One region of the Kitasatospora sp. NPDC127121 genome, then DNA from elsewhere that is predicted to be linked to it. Evidence: riboswitches for the same ligand, from Rfam matches in the RefSeq annotation. Region 1 holds a riboswitch; the other holds the start of a gene.
What was found. A riboswitch is a leader RNA that binds a small molecule or an ion and turns the genes downstream of it on or off. The one in region 1 is predicted to bind guanidine.
Positions count from the first base shown of each region.

Region 2: it holds a riboswitch for guanidine, as region 1 does, so the genes downstream of both, ACFVHI_RS05385 (MBL fold metallo-hydrolase) here and ACFVHI_RS03130 (multidrug efflux SMR transporter) in region 1, are expected to answer to the same signal.

Region 1 is NZ_JBHXTQ010000002.1:189,171-196,636, reverse strand. Features, by position in the region: gene ACFVHI_RS03150 (FAD binding domain-containing protein) at 1-382, shown strand, start outside; gene ACFVHI_RS03145 (2Fe-2S iron-sulfur cluster-binding protein) at 379-1,545, shown strand; gene ACFVHI_RS03140 (xanthine dehydrogenase family protein molybdopterin-binding subunit) at 1,542-3,869, shown strand; tRNA gene ACFVHI_RS03135 (tRNA-Cys) at 3,966-4,037, opposite strand; guanidine-III (ykkC-III) riboswitch at 4,123-4,189, shown strand; gene ACFVHI_RS03130 (multidrug efflux SMR transporter) at 4,233-4,547, shown strand; gene ACFVHI_RS03125 (MFS transporter) at 4,654-6,111, shown strand; gene ACFVHI_RS03120 (hypothetical protein) at 6,115-7,395, opposite strand.
Region 2 is NZ_JBHXTQ010000005.1:111,829-119,294, forward strand. Features, by position in the region: gene ACFVHI_RS05365 (amino acid adenylation domain-containing protein) at 1-2,594, shown strand, start outside; gene ACFVHI_RS05370 (MbtH family protein) at 2,587-2,772, shown strand; gene ACFVHI_RS05375 (DHA2 family efflux MFS transporter permease subunit) at 2,769-4,157, shown strand; gene ACFVHI_RS05380 (Uma2 family endonuclease) at 4,205-4,756, shown strand; gene ACFVHI_RS05385 (MBL fold metallo-hydrolase) at 4,781-5,635, opposite strand; guanidine-III (ykkC-III) riboswitch at 5,648-5,708, opposite strand; gene fes (enterochelin esterase) at 5,813-6,928, opposite strand; gene fhuB (Fe(3+)-hydroxamate ABC transporter permease FhuB) at 6,950-7,466, opposite strand, start outside.

The sequences.
Region 1 (7,466 bases):
GCTGCTGCACGCCCCGCAGGTCTTCCTCAAGGCCACCGGCCGCAGCGGCCCGGCCCGCGCCACCGCCTCCGTCGCGCTGGTCCTCGACCCCGCCCGGCGCGCCGTGCGCTGCGCGGTCGGCGCCGTCGCGCCCGTGCCGCTGCGCCCGCTGGAGGCCGAGGCCTGGGTCGCCGGCTGCATCGACTGGGACGGCAGCCGGGAGATCGACCCGGCCGCGACCGCCGCCTTCGGCGAGTACGTGGCCGCCGCCTGCGTCCCCGACAGCTACGGCGCCGAAGGCGCCTGGGAGGCCGCGACCGAGGGGCCGAGCGCGGCCGCCGTTCGGCTGCGGCGTACCGTATCGGTGCTGGCCCGACGGGCACTGGGAAGGGCGCTGAAGTGACCACAGACCCCATCGAGACCCTCGACGCCGACCCGCTCGGCCTCACCCCGCAGGTCAGCCGCGAGCTGCGCCCGTGCGCCTCGTACACCTTGCGGGTCAACGGTTTCGAACGGCCCGTCACCGACGCCTGGATCGGCGAGAGCCTGCTCTACGTGCTGCGCGAGCGGCTCGGCCTGGCCGGTGCCAAGGACGGCTGCGAGCAGGGCGAGTGCGGGGCCTGCTCGGTGCAGGTGGACGGCCAGCTGGTGGCCGGCTGCCTGGTGCCCGCCGCGCTGGCCGCCGACAGCGAGATCAACACCGTCGAGGGCCTGTCGGCCGCCGGCGGCGCGAGCGACGTCCAGCAGGCGCTGGCCGAGTCCGGCGCGGTGCAGTGCGGCTACTGCACCCCCGGCATGGCGATGGCGGTGCACGACCTGCTCCAGCGCAACCACCGCCCGACCGAGGTCGAGGCCCGCCAGGCGCTCTGCGGCAACCTCTGCCGCTGCACCGGCTACCGCGGCGTGCTGGCCGCCGTCCAGAGCATCGCCGACGCGCGCGCCGAGGACGTCGAGGAGGCGGAGGAGACGGCCGCCGCGACCGCCGCCCAGGCCGCCTCACCGGACACCGGCCAGGCCGCCGACCAGCCCGCCGGGGAAGCGGCCGCCGGACCGCAGCAGGCCGCCGAACCGCCGGTCTACGCCGATGCCGACGCCTGGATCGAGCACGTCCCGCAGCCGCCCGCCGAGCAGCCCCCGGCCGGCGCCGACCAGCCGTACGGCGACGGCCAGGGCGGCTACGACACCGGCGTGTACGACACCGCCGTCCTGACGCCGGTCCAGGGCATCCCCGCCCAGACCGCCGACGACCAGGTGTACTACCCGCCGCAGGGCTACCCCGAGCAGCCGTACCAGGGCACCCCCGCCCACGGCACCTACGTGCCCGGCGGCTACCCGCAGCAGAACGGCTACGACGCCGGGTACGACGCCCCGGTCTACGAACCCACCCCCGCGCACGGCACGCCGCTGCCCGGGGCCGCCTTCGACGGCACGCCCCCGCACGGCACGCCCTACGTCGCCACGCCCCCGCACGGCGCTCCGGCCGGTGGCACCGCCCCGGCCGGCGTCCCGTACGGCGCCACCCCCGCCCACGGCATCCGGCTCCCCGAGGACGACCACGCATCATGACGTCGCCTACCGACATCGGCGCAGCACTCCAGCAGGACGGCGGCGAGGGCGGCGCACCGGAGCCGTTCGGCCTGGGCAGCTCACCGCTGCGCAGCGACGCGCTGCCCAAGGCGCTCGGCATCTACCCGTACGCGGCCGACCTGTGGGCCGAGGGGCTGCTCTGGGGCGCGGTGCTGCGCTCGCCGCACCCGCACGCCCGGATCAGGGGCATCGACACCGCGGCGGCGCTCGCGCTGCCCGGCGTGCACGCCGTGGTCACCGCCGCCGACCTGCCGCCCGGTCCGGACGGCACCCCGGACGGCGCCCCGGCCGGGCCGATCGTCGCCGACCGGCCGGTGCTGGCCGCGGGCGTGGTGCGCCACCACGGAGAGCCGATCGCCGCGGTGGCCGCCGACCACCCGGACACCGCCCGGCTGGCGGTCGGTCTGATCGCGGTCGACTACGAGCTGCTGGAGGCCGTCACCGACCCCGAGCAGGCCTTCACCGCCCCGTCGCTGCACCCGGACGGCAACCTGTTCCGCCACCTGCCGCTGCGCACCGGGGATCCGGACGCGGCCGGCGAGATCATCATCGAGGGCCTCTACCAGGTCGGCCGTCAGGACCCGGCCCCGCTCGGCGCCGAGGCCGGGCTGGCCGTGCCGCGCCCGGACGGCGGCGTCGAACTGCACCTGTCCTCCACCGACCCGCACGGCGACCGCGACCGCACCGCCGCCTGCCTCGGCCTGGAGCCCGACCGGGTCCGGCTGGTGGTCACCGGCGTACCCGGGGCCACCACCGACCGCGAGGACCTCTCCTTCCAGGTCACCCTGGCGCTGCTGGCGCTGCGCACCGGCCGCCCGGTGAAGATGACCCTCACCCGCGAGGAGTCCTTCCACACCCACCCCTCGCGCCACCCCGCGCTGCTGCGCTACCGCCACCACGCCGACGCCGAGGGCACCCTGGTGAAGGTCGAGGCGCAGATCCTGCTGGACGGCGGCGCGTACGCGGACGTCTCCGCCGAGGCGCTGGCCGCCGCCACCGCGTTCTCGGTCGGCCCGTACGTCTGCCCGAACGTCTTCGTGGACGCCTGGGCGGTACGCACCAACAACCCGCCGGCCGGGCGGATGCGCGGCGAGGGCGCGTTGCAGGCCTGCTTCGCCTACGAGTCGCAGCTGGACCAGCTGGCCGCCCGGATCGGCGTGGACCCGGTGGAGATCCGCCGCCGCAACGCGATGGCCACCGGCGACCCGATGCCCACCGGACAGGCCGTCACCTGCCCGGCGCCGGTCGGCGCGCTGCTGGAGGCTGTCGCGGCCGAGCCGCTGCCTGCCCTGCCGGTGGACGACCCGGACGCCGAGTGGCTGCTGCCGGGCGGGCCCGGTGGCGCCGGCGACCCGGCGGCGGTGCGGCGCGGGATCGGCTACGCCGTCGGCATGGTGCACATGCTCGGCGCCGAGGGCGAGGACGAGGTCTCCACCGCCACCGTGCGGGTCAGCGGCGACCACGCCACGGTGATCTGCGCGGCCGTCGACTCCGGACAGGGCTTCGCCACGCTGGCCCGGCAGATCGTGCAGACCGTGCTGGGCGTCAGCGAGGTGTACATCGCGCCGGCCGACAGCGACCAGTCCATCGCCGGTCCCTCCGCCCGCGGCCGGCACACCTGGGTCTCCGGCGGCGCCGTCGAGCGCGCCGCGCTGATGGTCCGCCACCAGCTGCTGCAGCCGATCGCCGCCAACTTCGGGATGTCGGTGGAACTGCTGCAGATCGCCGACGGCAAGATCACCTCGTACGACGGGGTGCTCGGCATGCCGGTCGCCGAGGCGCTGGAGGGCAAGGAGCTCTGGGCGACGGCCCAGTGCCGCCCGCACCCCACCGAGCCGCTGGACGAGTCCGGGCAGGGCGACGCCTTCGTGTCGATCGCGTTCTGCGCGATGCGCGCGGTGGTGGACGTGGACATCGAGCTGGGCGCCGTCCGGGTGGTCGAGATGACGGTCGCCCAGGACGTCGGCCGGGCGCTGAACCCGCGGCAGATCGAGGACCGGATCGAGGCGGGCGTGGCCCAGGGCGTCGGCCTGGCGCTGTTGGAGGACCTGCGCACCGAGGGCGGCGTGCTGCTGAACCCCTCGCTCACCGGCTACCGGCTGCCCACCGCGCTGGACACCCCGCAGGTACGGATCGCCGCTCTGCTGGAGGAGCGGGACGTGGTCGCCACCTTCGGGGCCAAGGCGGTCAGCGCCGCCCCCGCGGTGGTCGCCCCGGCGGCCGTGGCCGCCGCCGTCCGGGCGGCCACCGGTCTGCCGGTCGGCCGGCTGCCGATCCGGCCGGAGGACGCGGTCGCGGTCTGACGGGCGGGGGCGGCGGTTTCGGCCGACCGCCCCGGAAATGGCGGAAAAAGGAATTGCCGGTCGACGGAATGTCGACCGGCAATTCCATTTCCGGCGAGGCCATGACGGGAATCGAACCCGTGTACACCGCTTTGCAGACGGTTCCCTAAGCCACTCGGGCACACGGCCAGTGAATTCATAGTGGCGGAATGCGCGGGGGGCCGTCAACGGTGGAATGTAAATTCTGTATGGCGGCTTGTGCTACGGTCGGAACCAGGTGGTCGGTTGCCCGGCCGCCCCGGACGAGCGCGTCGTACCCGGTGACGACAAGACGGCGCAGTTCAGCGGCAATCCGGCCGCTGTGGACTGCGGAGGTAGGCCGTCATGGCATGGCTCGTTCTGATCATCTCGGGTGTCCTGGAGACCGTGTGGGCGGTGGCCCTGGAGTCGTCCAAGGGCTTTTCCCGGCTCACCCCCAGCCTCGTCTTCGGTGTGACCCTGCTGCTGAGCATGGGCGGGCTGGCGTACGCGATGCGCACCATTCCGATCGGCACCGGCTACGCGGTCTGGGTCGGCATCGGCGCGGTCGGCACCGCGCTCTACGGCATGGCCGTCCTGGGGGACGCGGTGACGGCGGCCCGGATCGGCTGCCTGCTGCTCATCGTCTCCGGCGTGGTCGGCCTGAAGGTGCTCCACTGACCGCCGGCTGAGCTTCCCCCTGACCCTGGTCCTAAGCCCTGCGGACTAGCTGATCACCGACTCGGGTCAGGGGTCATGAAGCCAGACGGCCCTTACGATGTTACGTATGACCACTGCCTCCCCCACCTCGGTCGACTCCGCCTCGATACCCTCCGAACCCGACCCCGGTGGCGGGGTCCTCAGTGGCCGCTACCGCGCTCTGACGCTGGGGATCGTGTCGGTGGTCCTGGTGATCGCCTTCGAGGCGACCGCCGTCAACACCGCGATGCCGACCGCGGCCCGCCAGTTGAACGGCATCGGGCTGTACGCCTTCGCCTTCTCCGGCTACTTCACCACCACGCTGTTCGCGCTGGTCGTCTCCGGGCAGTGGTGCGACCGGCGCGGGCCGTTGCAGCCGCTGTTCACCGGCATCGCGGTGTTCGGCGTGGGCCTGGTGGTGGCCGGGACGGCGCCGGGGATGTGGGTGTTCGTGACCGGGCGGGCGGTCCAGGGCCTGGGCGGCGGGCTGGTGATCGTCGCGCTGTACGTGGTGGTCGGCCGGGCCTACCCGGAGCGGCTGCGGCCGGCGGTGTTCGCGGCCTTCTCCTCGGCCTGGGTGCTGCCCTCGATCATCGGGCCGCTGGTCTCCGGCGCGATCACCCAGCACCTCGGCTGGCGCTGGGTGTTCCTGGCCGTGCCGGTGCTGATCCTGCTGCCGCTGGCCGTGATGGGCCCCGCGCTGACCCGCTCCGAGCGGGAGCACCCGGTGGCCAGGGGCGCGGAGTTCGACCGCCGGCGCACCCTGCTGGCCGCGATGGCGGCGCTCGGTGCCGGCCTGCTGCAGTACGCGGGCGGGCGGCACGACCTGATCGGGCTGCTCCCCGGGACCGTCGGGGCGGCGCTGCTGGTGCCGGCCGTCCTGGGGCTGTTGCCCGAGCGGACCCTGCGGGCCGGTCGGGGGCTGCCGGCGGTGATCCTGCTGCGCGGACTGGCGGCCGGGGCGTTCCTCGGGGCCGAGGCCTTCGTCCCGCTGATGATGACCACCGAACGCGGCCTCTCGCCGACGATGTCGGGGCTCACCCTGACCAGCGGCGGGCTCACCTGGGCGCTGGGCTCCTGGCTGCAGGGGCGGCCGGGGGCGGAGCGCTACCGCGAGGCGATGATCCGGGGCGGGTTCGTGCTGACCGCGGTGGCGATCGCGGGCGCCGCGCTGGTGCTGGTCCCGGCGGTGCCGGCCTGGGTGGCGGCGGTTGCCTGGGGTATCGGCGGCATCGGGATGGGACTGACGGTCGCGAGCGTCAGCGTGCTGATGATGAAGCTCTCCGCGCCGGAGGACGCCGGGGTGAACTCGGCGGCCCTGCAGATGAGCGACGCGCTGGGCAACGTCCTGCTGACGGGCCTGGCGGGAGTGATGTTCGCGGTGCTGGGCGGCGGCTCGCTCGCCGCCGCCCACGAGGGTGCCGGGGCCGCCGGCTCGTCCGGTGCCGCCGGGTCGCCCGTGGCGTTCGCGGTGATCCTGCTGGCCATGGCCGGCGTGGCGCTGCTGGGGGCGCTGCTCTCCGGCCGGGTCCGGACCAGGTCCTGAGGGTCAGCCGGCGGCGGCGGGCACCGGCGGTGCCCCGGGGGTGCCGAGGAAGGCCTCCCAGCCGCCGGTCGGCGCCTGGCCCGGGGCGAGGCCCTGGAGCTTGCGCAGCACCGCCGGGTCCTGGGCGTCCAGCCAGTCCACCAGTTGGCGGAACGAGACCAGCCGGACCTCCGGCTTGTCCGCGATGGTCCGGAGCACGTCCTCGACGGCGTTCATGTAGATGCCGCCGTTCCACTCCTCGAAGTGGTTGCCGATGACGTACGGTGCCCGGTTGCCGTTGTAGGTGCGGTCGAAGCCCAGCAGGTAGGAGTCGCGGGCCTGGGCCTGGAAGCCCGGGTAGAGCGCCGGGTCGGCCTTGGTGTTGGGGCCGCACTGGTTGTACATGATGTTGTAGTCCATCGACAGCACCTGGAAGGTGTGCCCAGGGAAGGGGATGGACTGCAGCGGGAGGTCCCAGAGCGCGCCGCCCTGGATCTTCTGCGGCCACACCTGGGTGCCGTTGCCGCTGCTGTCGTAGCGCCAGCCGCGCTTGACCGCGGTGGGCAGCAGGTTGCGCTGGCCCTCCAGGCAGGGGGTGCGGCTGCCGATCAGCTCCCTGTGGTAGTCGAAGGGCAGCGCCGGCAGGTCGGTGAAGCCGGTGTTGGTGCGCCAGTTCGTCACGAAGTCCATGGCCTGCTGGATCTCGCTGTCCCACTCCTCCGGGGACCACTTGCCGACGCCGGTGGAGCCGCAGAAGTGGCCGTTGAAGTGGGTGCCGATCTCGTGGCCCTCCAGCCAGGCCGCGTGCACGTTCTCCAGGGTGTCGTGGATGTGCTGGTCGGTGAGGTAGCCGATCTCGGAGGCGCCGACCTTGTGCTGCGGGGGGCGGTAGAGGTCCTTCTTGGACTCGGGCAGCAGGTAGAGGCCGCTGAGGAAGAAGGTCATCGAGGCGTTGTGCTCCTGCGCCAGCCGGCGGAAGCGGGCGAACAGGCCGTTGTCGAGTTCGCCGGCGCCGTCCCAGGAGAAGACCACGAACTGCGGCGGCCTCTCGCCGGCCTTGAGCCGCTCGGGGGTGGGCTGGTGGGGCTGGGCCCCGGTGTCGGAGGTGGAGCCGTCGCCGATCAGGACGGCCTGCGGCTCGGCGGTGTCCGTGGGGCCGGCACTCTCGTCGACGGCCGCGCCGGTGGGGGGGACGGCCGAGCCGATCATCGGCTTGTCGGCGCTGTTGCTTCCACAGCCGGTCGCCAGGGTGGCGGCGGAGGCCGCACCGGCGGCCAGCAGGGTGCGGCGGGAGAGAGCGGCCATGGTCACTCCGTTCATGAGGCGTTCGGCAGGCGTACAGGCGTGCGGAAATCCGGTCGGACAAGTGGGGTGAT
Region 2 (7,466 bases), on a different contig from region 1:
CGCAGGCCGTCGCCGTCAGTTGCGGTGACGAGCAGCTCGACTACACCGAACTCGCCGCCCGCGCCGACCGCCTGGCCCGACTGCTGGCCGCCAACGGCATCGGCCCCGGCACCATCGTCGCCCTCGCCCTGCCGCGCTCGCTCGAACTCGTCGTCGCCCTCCTCGCGGTGGCCAAGTCCGGCGCCGCCTACCTGCCGCTCGACCCCGACTACCCGGCCGACCGCCTCGCCTACATGCTGGCCGACGCCGCCCCCGCCGCCCTGCTCACCGACCGCGCCACCGCACCCCGGCTGCCCGCCCACCAGGTGCCCCAACTGCTCGTCGACGGACCGGAGTCGGCCGCCCACCCGGCCACCCCGCTGGCCCAGCACGAGCGCACCCGCCCGCTGCACGCCGAGGACACCGCCTACGTCATCTACACCTCCGGCTCCACCGGCCGGCCCAAGGGCGTGCCCGTCACCCACCACAACGTGGTCCGGCTGTTCCGCTCCACCGACCACTGGTTCGGCTTCGGCGCCGACGACGTCTGGACCCTCTTCCACTCCTACGCCTTCGACTTCTCCGTCTGGGAGCTGTGGGGAGCCCTGCTGCACGGCGGCCGCCTGGTCGTCGTCCCGCACCTGGTCAGCCGCGACCCGGCGGCCTTCCTCGACCTGCTCGCCCGCGAGCGCGTCACCGTGCTCAACCAGACCCCGTCCGCCTTCTACCAGCTCAGCGCCGCCGACCGGGACCGCCCCGGCGTCGAACTCGCCCTGCGCTACGTGGTGTTCGGCGGCGAGGCGCTCGAACTGGCCCGGCTCGACGACTGGTACGCCCGCCACCCGGAGGACGCGCCCACCCTGGTCAACATGTACGGCATCACCGAGACCACCGTGCACGTCTCCTACATCGCCCTCGACCGGGCCACCGCCGCCGCCGGAAGCAGCAGCACCATCGGCGTCAACATCCCCGACCTGCGGGTCTACGTCCTGGACCAGCACCTCCAGCCCGTCCCGCCCGGCGTCACCGGAGAGATGTACGTCGCCGGGGCCGGCCTGGCCCGCGGCTACCTCGGCCGCCCCGACCTCACCGCCGGGCGCTTCGTCGCCGACCCGTACGCCGAACTGTTCGGCGAGCGCGGCACCCGGATGTACCGATCCGGCGACCTCGCCCGCCGCCGCGCCGACGGCGTCCTGGAGTACTTCGGCCGCGCCGACCAGCAGGTGAAGCTGCGCGGCTTCCGGATCGAACTCGGCGAGATCGAGGCCGTGCTGGCCGCCCACCCGGGCGTCGCCGACGCCGCCGTGGTCGTCCGCGAGGACGCCCCGGGCGACAAGCGACTGGTCGGCTACGCGGTCACCACGGCGAGCCCCGAGGAGTCGCACGCCGTCGCCGTCGCCGCCGTCACCCCCGAGGACCTGCGCGCCCACGCCGCCGCCGAACTGCCCGCCCACATGGTGCCCTCCGCCGTCGTCCTGCTGGACCGGCTGCCGCTCACCGCCAACGGCAAGCTCGACCGCCGCGCCCTGCCCGCCCCCGACGCACCCGCCACCGGCGCCGGACGCCCGCCGCGCACCCCGCGCGAACAGCAGCTGTGCGAACTCTTCGCCGAGGTGCTGGGCGTCGCGGCGGTCGGCGTCGACGACGACTTCTTCGCCCTCGGCGGCCACTCGCTGCTGGTCGTCCGCCTCGCCGGGCGGATCCGCGAACTGCTCGGCCTGGACGTCGGCATCGGCACCCTGTTCCAGTCGCCCACCGTCGCCGCCCTCGACGCGGCCCTGGCGGCCGGCTCGCAGAGCGCCGACGCGCTGGACGTCCTGCTCCCGCTGCGCCCCGCCGCGCCCGGACGCCGTACCCCGCTGTTCGCCGTCCACCCCGCCGGCGGCCTCAGCTGGTGCTACACCGGCCTGATCCGCCACCTGCCCGCCGACCAGCCGATCTACGGCCTCCAGGCCCAGGGCGTCGGCGCCGCCACGGCGGCCCGGCCCCTGCCGCAGACCCTGGACGAACTGGCCGCGCACTACGTCGACCGGCTGCGCGAGGTCCAGCCCGAGGGACCGTACCGGCTGCTCGGCTGGTCCACCGGCGGGATCATCGCGCACGCCGTCGCCGTCCGGCTCCAGGACCTCGGCCACGCCGTCGAACTGCTCGCGATCCTGGACGCCTACCCCGCCGAGGGCTTCCGCGACCTGCCCGTCCCCGACCAGGCCGAGGCGCTGGAGGCGCTGCTCACCATGGGCGGCTACGGCCCCGAGGACCTCGCCGGGCGGCCGCTCGAACTCGCCGCCGTCACCGAGCTGCTGCGCCGCGAGGGCAGCCCGCTCGCCGGGCTCGACGACGCCACCGTGGCCGCCCTCAACCGGATCTACCTCAACACCAACCACCTCGTCCGGGGCCACGACCACCGCCCCTTCGACGGCGACGTGCTGTTCTTCCGCGCCACCGTCGACACCATCGACGAGACCCTGGTGCCCGAACTCTGGACCCCGTACGTGTCCGGCCGCATCGACAACACCGACGTCGCCTGCTCGCACAAGGACATGACCCTGCCCGCCCCGATCGCGCACATCGCCCGCGTGATCACCGACCACCTGGAGAAGTCCTCCGATGAGTGACGCCCCCGCCAACCCCTTCGACGGTGACGGCGAGTTCCTCGCCCTCGTCAACGACCAGGGCCAGCACTCGCTCTGGCCGGCCTTCGCCGCCGTCCCGGCCGGCTGGAACGTCTCCCACGGCCCGTGCGAGCGCGCCGACGCCGTGCAGTGGATCACCGCCCACTGGACCGACCTGTGACCCCTCCGGCCGTCGAGGCCGCCCGGGCGCGCCCCCTGCTCGCGGGGCGCGCCGCGGTGGTCGTGGTCTACACCGCCGCGATGTGCATGAACGGCCTGGACTCGACCATCGTCAACCCCGCGCTGTTCACCATCGCCGAGGACTTCGGGCGGCCCGTCTCGGCCGCCAACGCCGTCGAGACGGCCTTCCTGGTCGGCCTCGCCGTCGGCCTGCCGGTGGCGGGCTGGCTCGGCGACCGGTTCGGCGTGAAGCGGGTCTTCCTCGGCTCCCTGGCCGCGTTCACCCTCGCCTCCGCCCTGTGCGCCGCCGCGCCCGGCCTCGGCTCGCTCGCCGCCGCGCGGGCCGTCCAGGGCGTGGCCGGCGGACTGCTCACCCCCGTCGGGATGACCCTGCTGTTCCGGGCCTTCGCCCCGCACGAGCGGGCCGGCCTGGGCCGGATCCTGATCGTCCCGACCGCCCTGATGCCCGCCCTCGGCCCGCCGCTCGGCGGCCTCCTGACCGAACACCTCTCCTGGCACTGGCTGTTCCTGGTCAACGTGCCGATCGGGGTCGCGGCCGTCGTGACCGGGCTCATCGGCCTGCGCGCGGCGGACGAGCCGCCGGCCGGCCGCTTCGACACCACCGGCTTCCTGCTCGCCACCCCCGGCCTCGGGCTGCTCACCTACGCGCTCGGCTTCGGCCCGGCGCACGGCTGGTCCTCGCCCCCGGTGGCGCTCGGCGGCGTGGCCGGGCTCCTCCTGCTCGGCATCGCCGTGCGCCACCAACTCCGCGCCGCCGAACCACTGGTGGACCTGCGGCAGCTCGCCGACCGCACCTTCGGCACCGCCACCTGGCTGGCGCTGCTCACCTCGGCCGGCCTGATGGGCGCCCTGTTCGTCCTCCCGCTGCTCTACCAGGCCGCCCTCGGGGCCTCGGCCCTCGACGCAGGGTTGAGCGTCTTCCCCGAGGCGATCGGCCTGATGGCCGCCTCCCAGGTGGTCGACCGCCTGCTGCCCCGGTTCGGCCCCCGCCGCCTCGCGCTGCCCGCGCTGCTGCTCGCGGCCCTCGTCCTGGCCGCCCTCGGCTTCGCCGAGAACCCCTGGGCCGTACGGGCGTTGATGTTCGCGGTCGGGCTCGTCCTGGGCACCGCCGTGCTCACCGTCCAGATCGCCGGCTTCGCCGACGTCCCCGGGCCCGCGATGGGCCGGGCCATGGGCCTGTTCACCATCGTCCGCACCCTCGGCGGCGCCCTCGGCATCGCCGCCACCGCCGCCCTCATCGGCGCCCTGGACACCGACGGCGGCTCACCCGGCCCCTACCGCCTCGCCCTCCTGCTCACCGCCGCCCTGGTCGCCGCCGGCACCCTTCTCACCACCCGCCTCCCCCGGGAGGCGCCGGCACCCTGAATCGGCTCCGGCTGCCGTACGGTGGCCGGAGCACTGGAGGAGAGTCCATGAACCCCGAGCGCTACCGTCTTCTCGAAGAGGCCCGGCGCAGTCTCCCGGACGGCTACAAGGTGGAGTTGTCCGGCGACATCATCGTCATGCAGGCGTCACCGTCGTCGGTCCACCAGCTGAACCTCGCGCTGGTCCAACGCCAGTTCGAGGCGCACTGCCCTCCCGGCTACTTCCCCACCGGGAACAGTGATCTCTCCTCACCCGAGGTCGGCTCCGTGCGCAATCCCGACCTCACGTACCTGCCCGAGGACGTCATCGACCTGGCCGGCCACGACATCCCCGCCGAGCTGGCCCTGATCGCGGTCGAGATCGTCTCCCCGTCCAATCCCGAGAACGACTGGACGGGGAAGGTCCGTGACTACCCGCGCATGGGCTTCCCGCTCTACCTGATCGTGGACCCGCGGCAGCGGACGGCCACGCTGTTCTCCGAGCCGAACCACGACCGGTACCACACGAGGACCGAGCGGGAGTTCGGCGGGACGATCAGCGTTCCCGATCCGTTCGGCTTCGAACTGGACCTCGCGCGGCTCGTCCCGTACAAGGACTGATCGCCGAGCGCCTGACCGATGGGCTCAGGCACTCGGCCAGAGGATCAGGTCGGGCAGGGCGTGCCGGCGCGGCCGGTCGCCGAGGTCGGCGAGTGCGGTGCGGATGGCCCGGAGGTGTCCGACGGTCAGTTCCAGGGGCGGCTCGTCGGGCTGGTGGGTCGTGCGGATGGGGTAGTCGACGCCGGGGGTGCGGGTCATCTCGATGTGGCAGCCGAGCAGATGCGTCACGGGGCGGCGTTCGGCGAAGTCGATCAGCCGGTCGACGGTGCGGGTGAAGGCCGGCCAGTCGTCGATGTAGAGGCGGCCCGGGTAGACGGTGTCGCCGGTGAGCAGCAGGCCCGTCCACGGGTCGTAGTAGGTGACGGCCGCCGGGTGGTGGCCCGGGGTGGCCAGGCATTCGAGCACCCGGCCGCCGCCGAGGTCCACCCGCGCGACGGCGTCCGGGTCCTGGTCGAAGCCGAAGTACGGCCAGGCCGTGGCCGGGTCGGCGCCGACCAGGGTCGTCGCGGGCCGGTCGGCGAACTGCCCGTCGCCCGCGACGTGGTCGCCGTGCGGGTGGGTGTGCAGGACGAGCAGCCCGTAGCCGTCGCGGGGGTTGTCGGCGAGCCACCGGTCGATGAGCCCGTCGACCACGGTGCGCAGCGGGAAGTACGCGGCGGAGGCGGTGGCCCCGGTGTCGATCAGGACGGCCCGCTCGCCCCCGAACAGCAGGAACAGGAACGGCGCCTCGTAGTTGACCGCCTTGTTCTGCCGCAGGATGACAGTGTGCTCGTCGTACGCGTGGACCTGGATGTCCGGGTCCGTGTTGTGCTTCGCGGACGGGGATCCGTGGATCCACCGCACGTCGAGCGGACGGGCGATCGGGGCACCGGCGGCCATGACGTCTCCCTGGGTGCGTCGTCTTGGCGGGCCGGGTACGGCGCACATCTCGTCCGGGGCGGTCACCGGCGCGCCGCCACCGGGACGCTAGCACGCCCCCGTCGCTGCGCGCCGGTCCGCCGGTCCGCCGGTCCGCCGGTCCGCCGGTCCGCCGATTCGCCGATTCGCCGGGAACCGTCAGGCACGCCCCAGCAGGTGCGCCAGCCCGTCCGCCAGCCCGCCGCGCCAACAGGCGTAGTCGTGGCCGCCGTTGAACTCGCGGTACGCGAGGTCGTAGCCGCGGGCGGTGAGGACGTCGCGCAGGTGGCGGTTCTGCGGGAGCAGCATCCACTCCTGGAGGCCGACCTCGACGTAGAACCGGGCCTCCCGCCGTTGCTCGCGGGCGAATTGGCGGGTCAGCCACTCACTGCCCTCGTCGAACTCCGTCTCGTCCGGCCACCAGAAGGAACCGGACTGGCAGAGCGCGCCGCCGAAGCGGTCGGGGCGCCGGAACGCGGCGAAGGCGGCGGTGAGGCCGCCCGCGCTCTGGCCGGCGATGACGGTGCCGGCCGGGTCGGTGGTGGTGCCGAACTCCGCTGCCGCCCAGGGGAGGAGGCGGTCGGCGAGGAGGTCGACGAAGGCCGGGTTGCAGCTGAGGTCGTCAGGGCGGCAGGGGCCCATGGTGTGGACGAGCAGGGCGACGGTGGGCGGGATGGCGCCGTCCGCCGCCAGGTTGTCGAGGGTGTCGCCGACCGACAGCACCTCGCCCCACATCTCGCCGTCCAGCAGCACGGCCACCGCGAACGGCCCGCCACCGGCGGAAGGCCCGCCACCGGCGGGGAGGTGGACGTCCACCCGCCGCCCGGCCACCTCGTGGGCCACCATCCGCCCGCGCGGCACGCCGTCGCGCCGCCGGGCGTACGGCTGGGCGGGGGCGTCGGGCAGGCTGAGCACGGACGACGGGTGGCGCCCGTCGCGGGCGGGCAGCCGGGGGGCGGCGTCGTGCGGGTCGGGGCGGGCGTGGTCGAGGACGCGCAGCCAGTCCGCCCGGGTGGTGCCGGGGGCGTCCCCCCGGAACGGGTACAGCTGGTAGGACGCCCGGTGGTCGGCGCGCAGCCGGTAGGTGATCGACCAACGGCCGTCGCCGCGGCGGGTCATCAGGTGCGGGGCGAGGTCGCCGGCGTGCCGGTCCTTGTCGGTGACGGTGTGCAGGAGCGCGAGCACGCCGTCGCACGACGCGTCCTCGTGCACGAAGGTGACCAGGCGGTAGGCGGGGTCGGCCGGATCGGGCTCGACCAGGGGAAGGGTTTCCATCTGCGGGACTCCTCGGGGAGGTTAGGCGGGGGTGCCCTTGCGGCCGAGCAGCACCCAGAGCAGGAAGGGGCCGCCGAGGACGGTGGTGACGATGCCGACGGGGATCTCCACCCCGCCGATCAGCACCCGCCCCACGGTGTCGGCGAGCACGACGAGGACGGCGCCGGTCAGTGCCGAGCCGAGGACCGGTACGCGCGCCGGCCCGGCCAGCCGCCCGGCGATCACGGGCGCGGCCAGCGCGACGAAGCCGACCGGCCCGCACACGCCGACGGCCAGTCCGGCCAGCGCGACGGCCAGCAGCAGACAGCCGAGCCGGACCCGGCCCGGGTCGACGCCCAGCGAGGCGGCCACGCTGTCGTCGAAGCGCAGCACCGCCAGCCGCCGGGCCGCCGCCAGCGCGAGCGGCACGAGCACGGCCAGCCCGATCAGGACCGGGGTGGCGACGGCGTAGTCCCGCCCGTTGAGGCTGCCGGAGGTCCAGACGTACAGCGAGCCGGCCGAGTTGAGCGAGCGGCGGGCGAGCGCGACCTGGATGACG